Regions from separate parts of the Alteromonas sp. WD8-37 genome, predicted to be linked through region 2. Evidence: riboswitches for the same ligand, from Rfam matches in the RefSeq annotation. Region 2 holds a riboswitch; the other holds the start of a gene.
What was found. A riboswitch is a leader RNA that binds a small molecule or an ion and turns the genes downstream of it on or off. The one in region 2 is predicted to bind thiamine pyrophosphate.

Region 1: it holds a riboswitch for thiamine pyrophosphate, as region 2 does, so the genes downstream of both, ACTUJZ_RS08025 (TonB-dependent receptor) here and thiC (phosphomethylpyrimidine synthase ThiC) in region 2, are expected to answer to the same signal.

What each region holds. Positions count from the first base shown of each region.
Region 1 is NZ_JBUZOV010000002.1:576,155-584,611, reverse strand. Features, by position in the region: gene ACTUJZ_RS08060 (hypothetical protein) at 1-1,089, opposite strand, end outside; gene rimI (ribosomal protein S18-alanine N-acetyltransferase) at 1,342-1,803, opposite strand; gene ACTUJZ_RS08050 (hypothetical protein) at 1,779-2,306, opposite strand; tRNA gene ACTUJZ_RS08045 (tRNA-Trp) at 2,364-2,440, opposite strand; gene ACTUJZ_RS08040 (phosphotransferase) at 2,537-3,343, opposite strand; gene pnuC (nicotinamide riboside transporter PnuC) at 3,321-3,935, opposite strand; gene ACTUJZ_RS08030 (YkoF family thiamine/hydroxymethylpyrimidine-binding protein) at 3,928-4,194, opposite strand; gene ACTUJZ_RS08025 (TonB-dependent receptor) at 4,205-6,262, opposite strand; TPP riboswitch at 6,317-6,417, opposite strand; gene ACTUJZ_RS08020 (acyl-CoA thioesterase) at 6,506-6,937, opposite strand; gene ACTUJZ_RS08015 (GNAT family N-acetyltransferase) at 6,998-8,457, shown strand, end outside.
Region 2 is NZ_JBUZOV010000010.1:65,072-73,528, reverse strand. Features, by position in the region: gene ACTUJZ_RS15595 (uroporphyrinogen-III C-methyltransferase) at 1-1,113, shown strand, start outside; gene ACTUJZ_RS15590 (heme biosynthesis HemY N-terminal domain-containing protein) at 1,110-2,279, shown strand; TPP riboswitch at 2,398-2,506, shown strand; gene thiC (phosphomethylpyrimidine synthase ThiC) at 2,637-4,493, shown strand; gene thiE (thiamine phosphate synthase) at 4,497-5,948, shown strand; gene ACTUJZ_RS15575 (HesA/MoeB/ThiF family protein) at 5,941-6,687, shown strand; gene thiS (sulfur carrier protein ThiS) at 6,691-6,891, shown strand; gene ACTUJZ_RS15565 (thiazole synthase) at 6,895-7,662, shown strand; gene thiH (2-iminoacetate synthase ThiH) at 7,659-8,457, shown strand, end outside.

The DNA.
Region 1 (8,457 bases), on a different contig from region 2:
GCTGGTGCCCCATGCGCCTGACGTCAGGCTCGCGCGGTTCTGCCAGCCAAACAGACCGGTCACCGCATTGTGATCATCCCCCTGGGCGTATAATAACGCAGGGCTCATCAATGATGCGGTGCGCAGGGTACTGGCCGGAGCTACAAAATTCAGGTAAGGCTGACTGAACAGCTGGCCGTCGGCATTGGGGCGCAACAACTGAATATTGCGCAGATAGTTGCCGGTGTTATTTGGATCGGTGTGGGTAATGCGCACGGTCAGCGCACCACTGCCTGGATAGTACAGGGTCATGCCGCTGGCTGATTGGCTCAGCACATCTGCGTTGTCAATTTCAATGCTACCTTCGCCGTCAAAGGTAAGCGTGTACTCACCCACTTCGTAAGCTTCTGGCACTGCTGAAGTCATCACTTTGGTATAAAGCGCATCAGCCTGGCTACCGTCAGCCAGGGTTAGCGACACGGGCCAGCCATCCGCATCCACCGCAATATTGCCTGGCTCATCGCTGATGGATTTGCCGTGTTGCTCAAAGCCCCAGCTATGTGCGTGTTGAGTCATATCCTGCCCTGGCAGCCCGGCCGTTTTCATCACATCATTGAGCATCCAGGCGGTCATATCATGGCTGATGGCTGATACCTGTACGCCGAGACGAAACGCATTGGCCGCAGCATTATCCGCTTCGCGCAGTTGCGATTGATCAATCAGATCATTAGATACAAACAGGCTAGCCGAAGCGCTGCCGGTGGCCGTCGAGTCGCCGGCAGAATCTTGCTCCGCACCAGCCTGCTCAGAACCGCCTTGCTCTGGTACCGGGTTGCTTGGTGCCGGATTGCTTGGTGCGGGTAAAGGATTGCTCGGTGCAGGCATCGCTGAGGCTGGAGCCGGGGCCGAGGCTGCGGCGGTGCCCGTGCTGGGTGCCGGAGCGGGCGCGCTGGCAGACGGCGCTTTGCTGCTGCCACCGCCACCAGACATGATAGGCGCGATGGCATTAGGCGCAGTGAGCGGTTCGGGGCTGTCACTGCCACCTGATCCACATGCGGTTAAGGTCAGTAAAGAGAAACACACGCCTGGAACTAAAATTTGTTTTTTCATCACTGCAACACACTTCGTTATAGTCAGAGCTGCTATGCGGGAATAGCAAGGAAGATGGGCTAAGAGTAGCTGTGAAGTGGCTGCAACCCTAAGAAAAGCGGGTATGGGCGCTGATACGCGAGTATTCGGCCTGGTTTAAAAAAACATTAAAGTCGAAAGATAAAAAAGCGAAAACAAATGCTTAGCGCTGCCGTCACTACATGGCTTTTGCTGCATATATTGATTTTCGTAAGACACCGTCCCTGTTAAGCATTAATCCAAAGGCAATTGCATAATCACCGCATCCTCAAAGCCATCGGCTGTGGGGTAATACTTTTTTCGTACTTCGGAGATAACAAAGCCTTTTTGCGTATACAAGTTTTGCGCCACCTTGTTGGATTCTCTGACTTCCAACCAAAGTGTGGCCATTTGACGGGATAATGCGTGTTGAATCGCCGCTTCCAGCAACTGTTTGCCATGGCCCAGTCCCTGGTTATGCGGGGCGATACCTATATCCATCAGGGTGGCTTCATCGACCACCATCAATAAAATGGCATAACCCAGTAGCGGCGATGGCCCACAGACCAGCATGGAGTAAGGGGTGTCGGTGCAATCAGCAAAGGTCGGATAGCGCCAGGGTGACGGCACTACCTGCTGATGAATCTGATAGGCCTGGACGATTTCCTCATCTGAGGCGACCGGTCGTATGGTTACTTCTGACACAGTGTCTGCCATAGGTGACGCTTTTGCGTCGCGCTAAGTGCATCAGGCAACGCCGGCAGGCAAAGATACTGCGAAGTTAGTTCCAATGCATCGCCCACGGCCAGAGGGGGTAAGGTGCTCTGAGGCCGGGCTGTTTGCCAGGCACGCTCCACATCTTCGATAAACAACCGATACTGGGCTTGTTGCGCAGCGCTTAGTGGCTGTTGCTTTAGTGCTGCAGAAGGCGCAGGTGAAGAGGCTGATGCTGATGTTTTGGCTGGTTCGTCAGCACGCCCTAATTGCTCACGCAACTGAGATAACCGCGCAACACTTTTGGCCGGATCCCGAGGCGCTTTTGTGACCGGCTGAGGCCGGACTGAATCATTGGTGGATATTGGACCTGCTGAAGCTTGCTGGCTGTCAGCCTGAGAGGCTGCATCAATGTCTGCGGTAGCTGCAACCTCGTCGGCAGGTAACCATACACAGAGATCCATTTGTTGCAAAGCAGCAATTTGTGCCGGAGACAACCACGCCATGGGAATACCACAGTAAACAGAAAAGATGCCGTGACTATACGACAATTCAGAAGAGATTGGCAGGGGTGGAGGGACTCGAACCCCCAACCATCGGTTTTGGAGACCGCTGTTCTACCAATTCGAACTACACCCCTAACGCGAAATGCATTATACAAATGCATATTAAAAAATAAAGCTTTTTTACCGGCATCCGGCGCAACTGCTGGCAAATTGCACAATGCGTATAGTAATTAACCTGCCTGCTGGCTGCGCTGGCTGTGATGCAGGGCTCTGCCCCACACTTGTTCGGTTAGCGCCACCACCTGTTGCTGTTGAGCCAACAGCGGTTGTGCGTGGTTAAGTGCCAAGCCGGTTTGCTGGCAATAATGGCTGAGCAATATTTCCTGCTGGTTGGCATTGAGCTGATTGATGCTCATGCACGCGGCCAGGTCAAAAAAGCGATTACCCATGGCTGCATATTCCCAATCCACCAAAACCGGCGGCTGCATCGACACCACATGGCCCCAGGATAAATCATTATGGCACAGCACCAGGTGCTCAATGGGCACTTTGGCCAGCGTAAACTCGCGAATGGCCTGGCGAATTTTCACTGCCAGCGCACTGTTATAGCTTAACTGCGCTTTTGTCAGATAATGCTCAAGCCGTGCCGGCAAATCCAATGCGTGGGCGGAGATGGGTTGTGCGTGAATGGTGGCCAGCACATCGGCCAGCACAGTGGCCCGGCATACCGCGCGGCGCGGCTGGCTATCTGCTGGCACGGTGCACCACTGTTCCACCCACAGGGCAGCATCCTGACTCATCCACACCGGTGCCGGTGCCAGCCCACGTCGGGCCAATTGCTCTTGCAAAATATACTGATGCAAACGGTTGATACCACTAAAGTCATCGTCGGCCAGGCTTTTAACCGCGTAACAGGTATCGCCGTCATGTAGCCGGAACACCTGATTCACCTCCCCCGACTGGACCTTTTCCAGCCGCGCCTGTGCCGACAAGTTCAGCAGCGGCGTCAGCTGTTTAAGAATACGCGCGGGATTCATGTTGTTGTTTCCACTGAAGTAACCATTGCCGGTAGCCATACACCGAAAATCCCACATAACCGGTAAACAAACAGGCCGATAACATCAGGCCGGCCTGCCCGTACAAATACGCGGAGGCTAAATTAATAAAAAACCAGTATACCCAGTTTTGTAAAATTTTATGCGCCACCATAAAGGTGGTCACCACACTCAGTACCTGAATGGTAGCATCCAACCATACATGCTGGCTGTTAAACTGGCTGGCCGCGAGGTTCGACAGCCCCCAGCCAATTCCCAGCAGCACCGGGACCAGCATGACGTGCCACTGCCAGGGCCAGGACTGTACCTGGCCGTGATCCTGATTTTGTTGACCACGCCGCCACTGGATATAGCCGTACACCGCCATTCCCATGTAAAACACATTGAGCAGCGACTGAAACGGCAATGCCACTTGCCAGAACAACCAGGTATAGATGGCAGTACTACCAAAAGCACACGGCCAGCACCAGCTGTTTTGGCGCGCGGCCAGCCAAACATAGGCGATGGCCAGCAATACTGCAACCCACTCGGCCGGCGAGGTGGCCAGGATCTGCTCAATAAAGCGTTCAATCATTGTCGGTACGGGCCTGCATGGCGTCAAAGTTCAAAAACTTAGCCACAAACACCGCCTGCCCGACTTCTTCATGGGTGCGTTGCATCTCCTGACTCAACACCTGCATCACGGTGGCATAGTCACCATGCACCTGGGTGCTGGTGCTGCAAGTGGTGACCTGCAGGCCGCTGTGGCTGTTCAGCCGCTCAATAAAGTGCTTGATCGGGCCAATAAACTGATGGGCCAGAGGGTATAACGACAATTCTACCATTACTTGCATTGGGTGCTCCTTAAAAACGCAGGCCGACGGTGAGCCCGAATTGGCGCCCATCACCTAGCTGATAATAGGGTTGCGGGGTGGCATAACCAGATTCACCGTCGCGGGGATCGTTGCTAAAGCCACCAAAGCCGCGGACATAATAGGTGCGGTCCAGCAGATTATTAGCCCATAACGAGGCGTACCACTGGTCATTATCCCATTGTAATTGGGTGCCCACCAGAACAGTGGACGGGGCGGTGACATCATGGCCGTCTGAAAAACGGTATCTGTCTTTATAATCCACATCGACCCGCCAGGCCCACTGTCGGGCAAGCTGCAGCTCGCTGAACACACTAGCGGTCCAGGACGGTGCCTGTGCCTGTTCCTGCTCCGCAATAAACTCACCTTTGGCATTGGTGTATTCTTCAAAGGAAGCGTCCAGATAGCCCACACTGGCCTGCAGTGCCCACTGCGGCAGTACCTGCCAGCTGGCTTCCAGTTCGGCGCCTAAGTTGGTGCCCAGATCGGCGTTATCAATCACATCGATAAATTCCGGGCTGCCATCCTCACGGGTCAGCACAGCAAAATCGTTGATTTGGGTATCGTCGCGCTGCATATAAAACAGCGCCGCACGCAGCATCAGATCCGGCGTAAACAGCGGCCCCTTCACACCGACTTCATAATTCCAGGAGTATTCGGCATCAAAAAAGCGTTTTTCTTCACTGACCTGCTCGGCCGGGTTGATGCCAGCGCCTTTAAAACCCCGTGAGATACTGGCATACCAGGTGTGTGCTTCCTGCAGATACTGCAACGCCAGTTTGCCGCCAACCAGATCATTATCATTGGTGCGGCTTAGGCCCTGACTGTCGGTATAGTCGAACTCATAGTTTTCCGCCCGCAGACCAAAAGTCAGGCGCAATTGCGGTGTGAGACTGGTGGTCGTCTGGCCATACACCGCCATGGTGGTGGGCTCATAGGTACTGGCAAAATCCTCTTTGGCATAGGTGTACTGGCGCAGCAGATTTTCATCGGTATTTTTCATGTGTGCCCCCACCAACCAATCGGTGGTACCGGCAAAAAGCTTTGCCTGGTCGGAGGAAACAAACCGAACTTCGGCTAACTGGCTTTCTATCTGACGAAAATAAGCATCAAAGGAGGTATAGCCAAACGGATGAAAGCCGGTGTACGTCCAGTCTTCATCAAAGCCGTAGGCCAGATCGTGATCCGCGTGGGTCAGTAATGCAGTCAGCTGACCATAATAAAAATCTGAGGCCAGTTTGGCACTGACCGCGTGGGTGCGCTGTGTATCATAGCCTGGCTCGTCAGCCCGTGACTGGCGATTATTTTCCAGTGAAAACGCATCGTAGCCATTATCGATATCATACCAGCGGTAAGCCACGTCCACCACGGTATCGTCTGTTACATCCCATTGCAGTGCCAGTTTTGCCGCGCGCTCATCAATATTATTGGTGTCATCGCGATTTAAAAATGTGTTATCCACAAAGCCATCGCTGGCATTTTGCAGCACTGCCAATCGGTAGCGCAGCGTGTCGGTAATGCTGTCGCCGCCGGCAAATTCAACACGGTAAGCATCATTATTGCCAACGCGCACCTCTCCTACAGTGAGCTGCTCTTCGGTGGGCTGATTAGATACAATCTTGATGGCTCCGGCTAATGCGCCAGTACCAAATAGTGTGGACTGTGGGCCGCGAAACACTTCAACCTGACGGCTATCAAACAACACGCCAGCAGCGCCCAAGCCGGAAAAATCAAAATCGTCCACCAGAAAGCTGACTGAAGGGTTCATGGGTTCAGAGAACTGCGACCGCTCACCGATACCGCGGATTTGTACAAAGCGGCCGCGAGCAGCACCGGCAGCAAAATTAACATTGGGTGCCACGGTGAGAATATCATCGAGATAAGTGGCCTGACGGCTTTGAATGCGGTTGTGTGACAGTACGGTAGCACTGCTGCTTAGCTGGTCGAGTGTGGCCTGGCGAAAATCGCCGGTAACCGTGATGTGCTCGATATCATCCGCCAAAGCGGGAGCACTGTTTAGCAAGGCCAGAAAAATGGCATTTTTTGTCATTGAGGATCTCTTATCTTAGCGAAAAAAAGATCCGGGATTACGGCAGGAAAACTGGTGTTTTGTGAAGACCATCCCTACGCCGGTATTATCCGGATCAGGTAAAGGGTTCTCGTGCAACACGAATCTCAGCCTTTGCGGCACCCCTTGGTAACTACAAGCAACGCTTACAGTGGCCGGCAGTGTATCAACTGACAGCCGCTGGTCAAACGAAAAGCGAAGACAACAATAATTTAATGTTTAAAATCAGTCGTCGGTGCTGTCGCTTAGCAGGTTCAGACTGCGCAGTTCTTCTTCAGTCTGCGCTTTGAGGCTTTCCAGCGATTTGCCATGTGGCGCTGGCTGGCGGGTGATGGGATCGACTTTGACAAACACAATGTCGTCGGCCAGACAGATAGTCTTTTTAGTGGCTTTGTTACGCACTAAACAACTTACGGTGATGGAGGTGCGGCCCACCGACTTGGTGGCCAGACCAAATTCCACGATGTCGCCCTGCATCGCCGGTGACTCAAAACTGATCTCGCCGATATGCTTGGTGACCAGGCAGTTGGTTTCCAGTTGGCAGATGGCGTAGATTGCTGACTCTTCGTCAATCCACTCCAGTGCACGCCCGCCAAACAACGAGTCTGCATAGTTAAGGTCATTGGGCATCACTAAACGGCGTGATAAGAAACGCATTCGAATTCCTTCAGGTTAATAGGTTAAACTTCACGTCTATTATACGGTAATTTTACTACAATGGCTTTGATGAACCTGCACGAATGGCTCAATTACAGCACCCACCATCCCGGCCACTGGCACCGTCAGTGTCTGCTATTGCAGTGCTCAGCTGAACAACTGGCTGCCACCCAGGCCGCGTTGGGGCAATGGCTTTGCGATTCAAGGCCTGTAGCACTGCTAGGTGAGTCACCGGCTACACAGCCGACTGAGAATGGGCAAGGATGGTTGCCAGCCGGGTCCGTCAGTTATCCACTAGGCCAGTATCGGCAGGTGTTAGGTCAGGAATTCGCCATTGGCATTTATCATGGTTTTGCCGGCTTTCGGCCTAATGCCTTATTGGCTTTGGCTGGCACTATCCAGCGGGCAGGTCGTTTGATCATTTTGTGCCCGCCGTTGGCCCAATGGCCATCGCATCCGGGAGTGACCCAGCCGCATTTTTTAAGCCACGGCTATCAATTATCGCACAGCCCTTTTTTAGCGCAGTTTGTATCGCAGCTAATCGCCCATCCTGCCACTGCCGTTGCCCATAGCGATGACCTGGCGGCAGCGCGACTGCCGGTGGTCTCTGCCAAACCCGAACACACTGTGCCGCTGGCCCCGTTTAAAACCCACGACCAGCTTCGTGCGTTTACTCAGCTGTGCCAGAATGCGCTACACATGCCGCAGGTGTTTTTAACCTCCCCTCGCGGCCGCGGCAAATCTACCCTGATGGCGCTATTGGCCGCGCACTTAATAAGTGTCGGCCGCAAACCGTACCTGACCAGTTCGCTACAGCAAAGCCAGCAGGTATTTTACAGCATGCTGGCAGATGCACTGGAAACCTCTCAAGGGCAGGCCAAACAGGCGGTGCCCTGGGTGGCGCCGGACAACCCGCGCCTGACCGCCGGAAGCGAAGATATTTTGCTGATTGATGAAGCAGCCAGCCTGCCGCTACCGGTGCTTAGTGCCATTAGCGCAACACAGCAGCACTGTGTGATGAGTTCTACAGTGCTGGGCTTTGAAGGCTCAGGCAAAGGTTTTGCCTACAAATTTATGCAACCCGCACTTGAGACTGGTCGGGCGATTCAGGTTGAACTGCAAACGCCGGTGCGCTGGTATAACGACGATCCACTGGAACAGGTGTGTAACCGCACCTTGCTGCATGAAACCGGTGAAGCGACACCGGCGAAGGCCACCGCCGAGATCGATATATCGCGTTATACCAGCGACGCGCTTAGCGCACAGCAGCTGTCTGCGGTGTTAAATTTGCTAAGTATGGCGCATTACCAGACCACGCCGGACGACATGATGCGGCTGGTCGATAGCCCTGACTGTAGCTTGTTTGTCAGTTGGCAGGCTGAGCAACCGGTGGCAGCAGCCATCATCAACCACGAAGGTGGCCAGCGGCTGGCCGATGTGGCGCCCGCTATCGCCCGCGGTGCGCGCCGGGTTAAGGGGCATTTAAGCGCCCAGAGTGTTAGCTTTATCAGCGCCACACA
Region 2 (8,457 bases):
AGCAGCGATAAGGCCGCCAATACTCGCGCGCAAAAATCGCCCTCCACGGCAGCCTTGTGGTTTATCACCCTGGTGTCGCTGATGCTGTCGATTGCGGTGGCGGCCGGCGGTTACTGGATTTGGAGCCAGCGCGATGCCAGCACCAGCATTCTGACCGACCAGCAATCCAGCCTGGGCGAGGCACAAACAGAGCAGGCCGACGCCCTTAAAGCATTGGAACAACAAACCGAGCAGCTGGCCGAACAGCTTGACGATCAAAGCCGGGCCCGTGCTGCCTTAAGCCAGACTGTCCAGCAGTTGCAACAGCAAAATGCCGAACTGGCCCGCCAGAACGAACAAACCCTGCAGCAGGTGCAAAGCCAGCTGGAAAATATGGAGGGCAAACGCCCGGCCGACTGGTTGCTGGCCGAGGCCGATTATCTGGTGCGCATGGCCGGCCGCAAGGTGTGGCTGGAAAAAGACATCAAGACCGCCATCATGCTGCTTAACAATGCCGACCAGCGTCTGGCTGAGCTGGCCGATCCATCGGTCTTGCCGGTGCGCGAACTGATTGCCAAAGACATCCAGACCCTGCGTCAGCTTAACCCGGTGTCGCGCACCTCGGTGGCGCTGGCCTTGTCCGGCATGTTGGCCCAGGTGCCCAATCTGGCGCTGGATACCTTCACGCCGCCGGACACCGACGCCAGCGGCGGCGAGCTCAGCGAGTCCGTGACTGACTGGAAGCAGAATCTGCAGCGCGTATGGCGCAACATAGTGGATGATTTTATTACTGTGTCGCGTAGTGAGCAGCCCATTGAGCCGGTCATGAGCCAGCAGCAACAATGGTTGAGCCGCGAACAACTTAAACTGCAACTGATGCAGGCGCAGTCGGCCGCCTTACAGGGCCACAAAACCTTGTTTGATCAGTCGCTGCAAAATGCTCTGGATGCCCTGGTGCGCCATTATGATACTGACGACCAGGCGGTACAAAGCTACATGAGTAGCCTGCAAAATCTGGTGGATACCAATATCAGCCAGGAGCTGCCTGAGTCGCTGCAAAGCAGCACACCCCTGCGCCGCCTGCTGGAACAGCGCGTCGATGACGCCTTTGGCCAGGGAGCACAAGCACTATGAAAAAATTGTTGTTATCCAGTCTGCTGATCCTTGTGGTGCTGGCGCTGCTGCTGGTGGCGCCGCAACTGGTGGGTGAAAAAGGCTATGTGCTGATTTCCATGGGTGATCTGCTGATTGAAATGACGGTGGTGAGCCTGGTCATCTCGGTGGTGGTTGGCCTGATTGTGCTGTATGTGCTTTACCGACTGGGCTCAGCATTGATTGGCTTGTTTTCGGGCAGCTGGGCCTGGCTGGGCAATTTAAGCCGCCGGCGTCAGCAACGCAATTTTTACCGCGGTATCCAGGCCTTTGCTGAAGGTGAACTCGAAGCGGCCAACAAAGCCTTTGCCGACACCAGGCAGCGCGACTTTGACGGGGTGAATTATCTGATTGGCGCCCAGGTGGCCTACCAGTTAGATAACTGGCAGCAATGTCAGGAACAGTTACACCAGGCCGCGGATTATCCACATTCTCGGCTGGCCGCGGTGCTAATGGAAGCGCGCATGTTGCTGCGCCGAAATCAGCCCGAAGACGCCCTGAAGGTGGTGAATTCGCTGGAAGACAAAGATGCCGACCATCGTCAGGTGATCCGCATCAAAGCCGATTGTCTGGCCCAGCTGGGTCAGTGGCAGGAAATTCAAAATCAGCTGCCGCAATGGCGTAAAACCCTGAAAAAAGATGCGGTACCGCTGGCGCAGCGTGCAGCCCGCGGCAAGTTTGCTGAAATTGCCAGTAAACAGGGTGCCAATGCGCTCAAGCAATACTGGCAGGATCTGCCGCGTAAAAAACGTAACGACCCGGCGTTTCGTGCGGCCTATGCCGAACAGCTGATTGAGCAGGGCATGCATAAGGATGCTCAGGACTCTCTGGTGGAATGGCAGCGTAGCGGCCCCGATGAATATCTGCTGCCACTGTTTCGGGCCATCAGTATGCCCCAGCCCACCGCGGCCATTCAGCTGTTGGAAAGCTGGCTGAAAAAAGACAGCGAAAACGCCCAGCTGTATTCGATTCTGGGCCAGCTGGCGTTTAACGCCGGCGACCTGGCGCTGGCCGAACGGGTGCTGTTAAAAGCAGTGAAGCTGGAAGAATCCCCGGCCGACCTGATGCTGCTGGCACAAATCAGTGAACGCCAGCACGAAGACAGCAAGGCACTGGCCTTTTACAAACAGGGCATGGCCGCTACCTGAGCGGCTAACACCGGACAGCCCCACCCTAAATAATGCCGGCGCATCAGCACACTGTGCTTGATGTTTGCCGGCATCTCTTTTTATACTGACCTTTCCAATCCTTACCGGATTGACCCATTTATTCTTGTCGGAGTGCCCGGAACCTAAGGGCTGAGACCGCGTAGTATGCGGGATCCGTTGAACCTGATCAGGTTAATACCTGCGAAGGGAACAAGGCCAGATGCGCTGTACCTGTGGCTGACCGGGGCTTTCCCATTACAGCCATAGCGCTACTCACCTTTGCATCTGCATGTTGTTCAATAACTCCCGGCAAGCATTTTTCACGGCCTTTTAATGCACACTGAAGGTAAAAATGCTATGTCAGATCGTCGTCAACAGCGCCAGCAGGCGCAAGCGTTTATTCAGCAATTGCAGGGCGAAGCCTACCCTGCCTCCAGCCGTATTTATATCACTGGCTCGCGCCCCGACATTCGGGTGCCCATGCGCCTGATTGCCCTTACCCCCACTCAGGTATCGCCTGAGGTCAGCGGAGCCAACAGCCCGGTGCCGGTGTATGACACTGCCGGTCCCTATGGCGATCCAGCCAGCCAGATTGATGTGACCCGCGGCTTGCCCGCTCTGCGCCAAAACTGGATCGAGGCTCGTCAGGATACCCGCATGCTGGGCGGACGTTCTTCCACCTATGCCCAGGCCCGGCAACAGGATATCACCTTAGATGAGCTGCGCTTTACCCACCAGCGCACCCCGCGCGCCGCCACCGGTAAACCCGTGACCCAGTTACATTATGCCCGCGCTGGCATTGTTACCCCGGAAATGGAATTTATCGCCATTCGCGAAAATATGGGCCGCGCGCAGGTGAGCGACCCAAGCCTGACCCGCCAGCATCCTGGCCAGGCGTTCGGGGCACGTTTGCCAGAGACCATCACCGGTGAGTTTGTGCGTCAGGAAGTGGCCGCCGGGCGCGCTATTATTCCGGCCAATATCAATCACCCCGAAGCCGAGCCGATGATCATCGGGCGCAATTTTTTGGTCAAGGTCAATGCCAATATCGGCAATTCGGCGGTGACCTCGTCGATTGAAGAAGAAGTGGAAAAACTGGTGTGGGCCACCCGCTGGGGTGCCGATACCATCATGGATCTGTCCACCGGCCGTAATATTCATGAGACTCGTGAATGGTTGTTGCGCAACAGCCCGGTGCCGCTGGGCACGGTGCCCATTTATCAGGCGCTGGAAAAAGTGGGTGGCGTGGCCGAAAAACTCGACTGGCCGCTGTTTCGTGACACGTTAATCGAACAGGCTGAGCAGGGCGTGGATTATTTTACCATTCACGCTGGCGTGCGCCTGGCGTTTGTACCGCTGACTGCCGAGCGCACCACCGGTATTGTGTCCCGCGGCGGAGCAATCATGGCCAAGTGGTGTTTAAGCCATCATGAAGAAAGCTTTTTATATAGCCACTTTCGTGAGATTTGTGAAATTTGCGCACGTTATGATGTGTCATTGTCACTGGGCGATGGCCTGCGCCCCGGCTCGGTGGCCGATGCCAATGATGAAGCTCAGTTTGCTGAGCTTCGCACCTTAGGTGAGCTGACCCAGATTGCCTGGGAATACGATGTGCAGGTGATGATTGAAGGCCCCGGCCATGTGCCGATGCATCTGATTAAAGAAAATATGGATGAGCAGCTGCGCCATTGTCATGAAGCGCCGTTTTATACGCTGGGCCCGCTGACCACCGACATTGCGCCGGGCTATGATCACATCACCTCCGGCATCGGCGCGGCCATGATTGGCTGGTATGGCTGCGCCATGCTGTGCTATGTCACGCCCAAAGAACATCTGGGCCTGCCCAATAAAGAAGATGTGAAACAGGGTCTCATCACCTACAAGATTGCCGCCCATGCCGCAGATTTGGCCAAGGGCCACCCCGGTGCGCAGATCCGCGACAATGCCATGTCCAAAGCTCGCTTTGAGTTTCGTTGGGAAGACCAGTTTAATCTGGCGCTGGACCCACACACCGCCCGCGCCTATCACGATGAAACCCTGCCGCAGGCCGCGAACAAGGTCGCGCATTTTTGCTCCATGTGCGGGCCTAAGTTCTGCTCGATGAAAATCTCCCATGAGGTGCGCGACAATGCTGCGGCCCAGGGCATGCAGCAAATGGCGGAAGCCTTTCGCGCCAAGGGCAGCCGGCTGTATGTCGATGCCGCCGAGGAGTAAGTGATGACCGCAACACTATTAACGGTAGGCGGGCTGGATACCAGCGGCGGCGCCGGCCTGGCCCGCGATGCGATAGTGGCCAGCGGCTTGGGTGTGCTGTGCCAGCAGGTGGCCACGCTCATCAGCGCGCAAAATCATTTCCAGGCAGCAGCCCGGCTGGACCTGGATACCTGCCTGCACACACAATTAGCAGCGCTGCCCGATGCAGCGCCTGATGCCATCAAACTGGGCGCATTAACCAGTGCAGCAGTGGATGCCTTAGTGCCGCTATTGGATCGACTGCAGCAGCGCGGGGTGCCGGTGGTCTGGGATCCGGTCATCGACCGTTCAGCCGGCGGCCGATTAAGTGCCATCACTCCTGACACCCTGGCGCGCCTGGCCCCGCGGGTAAGCGTGATGACCCCCAACACGGATGAGCTGGCCAGCCTGACCGGCTGTACTGATATTCCTGAGGGCATTGCGCGGTTGAAGGCGCTGGGTTGCCCGGCGGTGCTGGTCAAAGGAGGCCATCAGGCCGGCCCACAGGCTGAAGATATTCTGGCCACACCCGATGGCCAGTGGCATCTGTGCAGTCCGCGCCATGCTGGTACCGAGCTGCGTGGCACTGGCTGTATCTTGGCCACCGCGCTGGCCTGTGCGCTGGCCCAGGGTTATGCGCTGCACGATGCTGCCTGTGTGGCCAAGGCGGTCATCAATCAGCAGTTTCGCACCGCGCTAGCGGTGTCTGATGGTCTGGTCAGCGGCGCCGCGGTCAGCTGGCCTACCCAGGCTGTCGATTTTCCCAAGGCCTGGCTGGCCACCGACCAGCCCTGCCAGCATCCGTTTGCGCCACTCACCCACCCCACCCCGGGGTTATACCCGGTGGTGGATTCGTGTCAGTGGCTGGAACGGGTACTGCGCAGCGGCGTGAACATTGCCCAACTGCGTATCAAACACGGCCCGCCGGCCTATCTGAACGCCCAAATCCGCCAGGCGGTGGCACTGGGCCGTCAGTATAAGGCCCAGGTGTTTATCAATGATCACTGGCAGTTGGCGCTGGAGCACGATGCGTATGGTGTGCATCTGGGCCAGGAAGATCTTGCCGATGCTGATCTGAGCCGGCTGGCGCGGGCCGGGTTGCGGCTGGGTGTATCCACCCACGGCTACGCCGAGCTGTGTCGCAGCTTGCCGCTTCGGCCGTCGTATATTGCGCTGGGCCATATTTTTGCCACCCAGACCAAGGTAATGCCGTCCTCGCCGCAGGGGCTGACCCGCTTGCTACGCTACCGCCAGCTGTGCCGGGACATTCCCACCGTGGCCATTGGCGGTATCGGCCGCGACAAGGTGGCGCAGGTGTGGGCTACCGGGGTGTCCAGTGTGGCCATGGTCAGCGGCATCACTCAGGCCCCCTGCCCGGAGCAAACCATCGTTGAGATCCAGCATATTTTAAGCAGCGAGCGGCCAGCCAATGACTGAACAAGACTGGTATTCACGCTATAGCCGGCAACTGCTGGTTGATGGCATGAACGAGGAGGTGCAGCACCGACTGGGCCAGGCCACTGTGGCCATTGCCGGGCTCGGCGGGCTGGGCTGCGCGGCCGCGGCTTATCTGGCGGGTGCCGGGGTAGGCAACCTGGTGCTGATTGATGCCGATACTATCAGTATCAGCAACTTGCCGCGCCAGCTGCTGTATACCCAGGCCGATATCGGTCAGCCCAAAGTCATCATCGCGGCGCAGCGCCTGCAGGCCAATAACCCGCACTGCCGGGTGCTGGCGTTGCCCGAGCCAGCCCAGGCACTGGCTGCTGGCCCGAGCCTGAGCGCCACCGATGTGCTGCTGGATTGCACCGACAATGTGGCAGCACGCCTGCACTTGAGTACCCGGGCTCGCGCCGCGGGTAAACCCCTGGTGAGCGCGGCGGCCAGTGGCACCAGCGCCCAGATGATTGCGTTTCATCCGGGCGCTGGCCACAGCTGCTATGGCTGCCTGGATGCGCTGGCGGCCCATGCCCCGGCCACCTGCCTGCAGCAGGGTATCTTAGGCCCGGTGGTGGGCCTGGCCGGCACCTATCAGGCGCTGCTAACCCTGCATATTTTAACCGGGCTGGCACCGGTGTCGTGGGGGGTGTTGCTGCGCTTTTGCGGGCTGACCCTGCGCTGGCAGGAATCTGTGCTGCCGCCAGCGCCCACCTGTTCTGTGTGTAAGGAATCCTAACCCATGCAAATCTTTTTTAATGACCGGGCGGTGCACTGCCCGGAGCACGCGACCCTTGCTGATATTCCTGCTTTGATTGACTGCCCGGCGGAGTCGTTAGCGCTGGCCTTGAACCAGACCCTGGTGCATCGACAGCGCTGGGCCAGTACACGCTTAAGTGATGGCGACCGGTTGGATGGCTTTAGTATTGTGGCCGGAGGCTAGGTTATGCTGACCATTGCTGATCACACTTTTTCGTCACGCCTGTTTACCGGTACCGGTAAATTTGCCTCGGTGGCTGTGATGCGTGAGGCCATTGCCGCCAGCGGCAGTGAGCTGGTAACCCTGGCCATGAAACGGCTGGATCTAAGCGCTCCGACCGACCCGACCCTGGACCATCTGCGCCAGCTGAATATCCGGCTGCTGCCCAATACCAGCGGCGCGCGTACCGCTGCCGAGGCGGTGTATGCTGCGCAGTTAGGCCGCGAATTGCTGGGTACCCACTGGGTCAAGCTGGAGATCCACCCCGACCAGCATCATCTGCTGCCAGACCCGGTGGAAACTCTGCTGGCCGCCGAACAGCTCACCGCCCAGGGCTTTGTGGTACTGCCCTATTGCAGTGCCGACCCAGTATTGTGCAAGCGCCTGGCCGAAGCCGGTTGTGCCGCGGTGATGCCATTGGCCGCGCCCATCGGCTCCAACCGCGGGCTGCTGACCCGGGATTTTTTACAACTGATCATCGAGCAGGCCACCGTGCCGGTGGTGATTGATGCCGGCCTGGGTAAGCCCAGCGATGCCGCAGCGGCCATGGAGCTGGGCGCCGATGCGGTGCTGGTCAACAGCGCTATCGCCAGTGCCGGGCAGCCTGTGGCCATGGCGCGCGCCTTTGCGCAAGCAGTGGAGTGTGGCCGCCAGGCATTTTGCGCCGGACTGGGGGCCACCGGCCAGACTGCCTGTGCCAGCAGCCCGCTGACCGGCTTTTTGGAGGCACTATGAGCCAGGTGACAGACACGCCCACCCCGGTGGCTGATGCGCTGACCCGCCCGGCCTGGGAAGACTGGCAGCTGGCTATTTACAGCAAAACAGACGCTGATGTCACTCGCGCGCTGGCCACCCCGCGCCGCAGTCTGGATGATTTTATGGCGTTGATTTCGCCAGCCGCTGCGCCGTATCTGGAGAAAATGGCCGCGCAGGCCCAGCGCCTGACCCGCCGCCATTTCGGCCATACCATGAACATGTTTATTCCGCTGTATTTGTCGAATCTGTGCGCCAACGAATGCACCTACTGCGGGTTTACCATGAGTAACAAGCTCAAGCGTAAAACCTTAAGTCCGGATGAGATTGAGCAGGAAGCGCTGGCCATCCGCGCCATGGGCTTTCGCCAGGTGCTGCTGGTCACCGGCGAGCATGAGACCAAGGTGGGGCTGACATATTTTGTAGCGGCGCTGCGCCAGCTCAAAGCCCATTTTGATTATATTATGCTGGAGGTGCAGCCGCTTTCCACCGACGCCTACCGACAGCTGCGTCAGGCCGGTGCCGATGCCGTGCTGGTCTATCAGGAAACCTATCATCGCCGCCAGTATGGTCAGTATCATGTGCGCGGCACCAAACAGGATTTTGACTGGCGCTTACAAACCAGTGACCGACTGGGCCAGGCAGGCATGCAAAAGATAGGTATTGGCGCTCTCCTAGGGCTAGCCGATTGGCGTATCGACAGTACCTATACCGCGCTGCATGCCCATCTGTTGCATCAGCATTACTGGCGCTCGCGCTGTGCCATTGCCTTTCCGC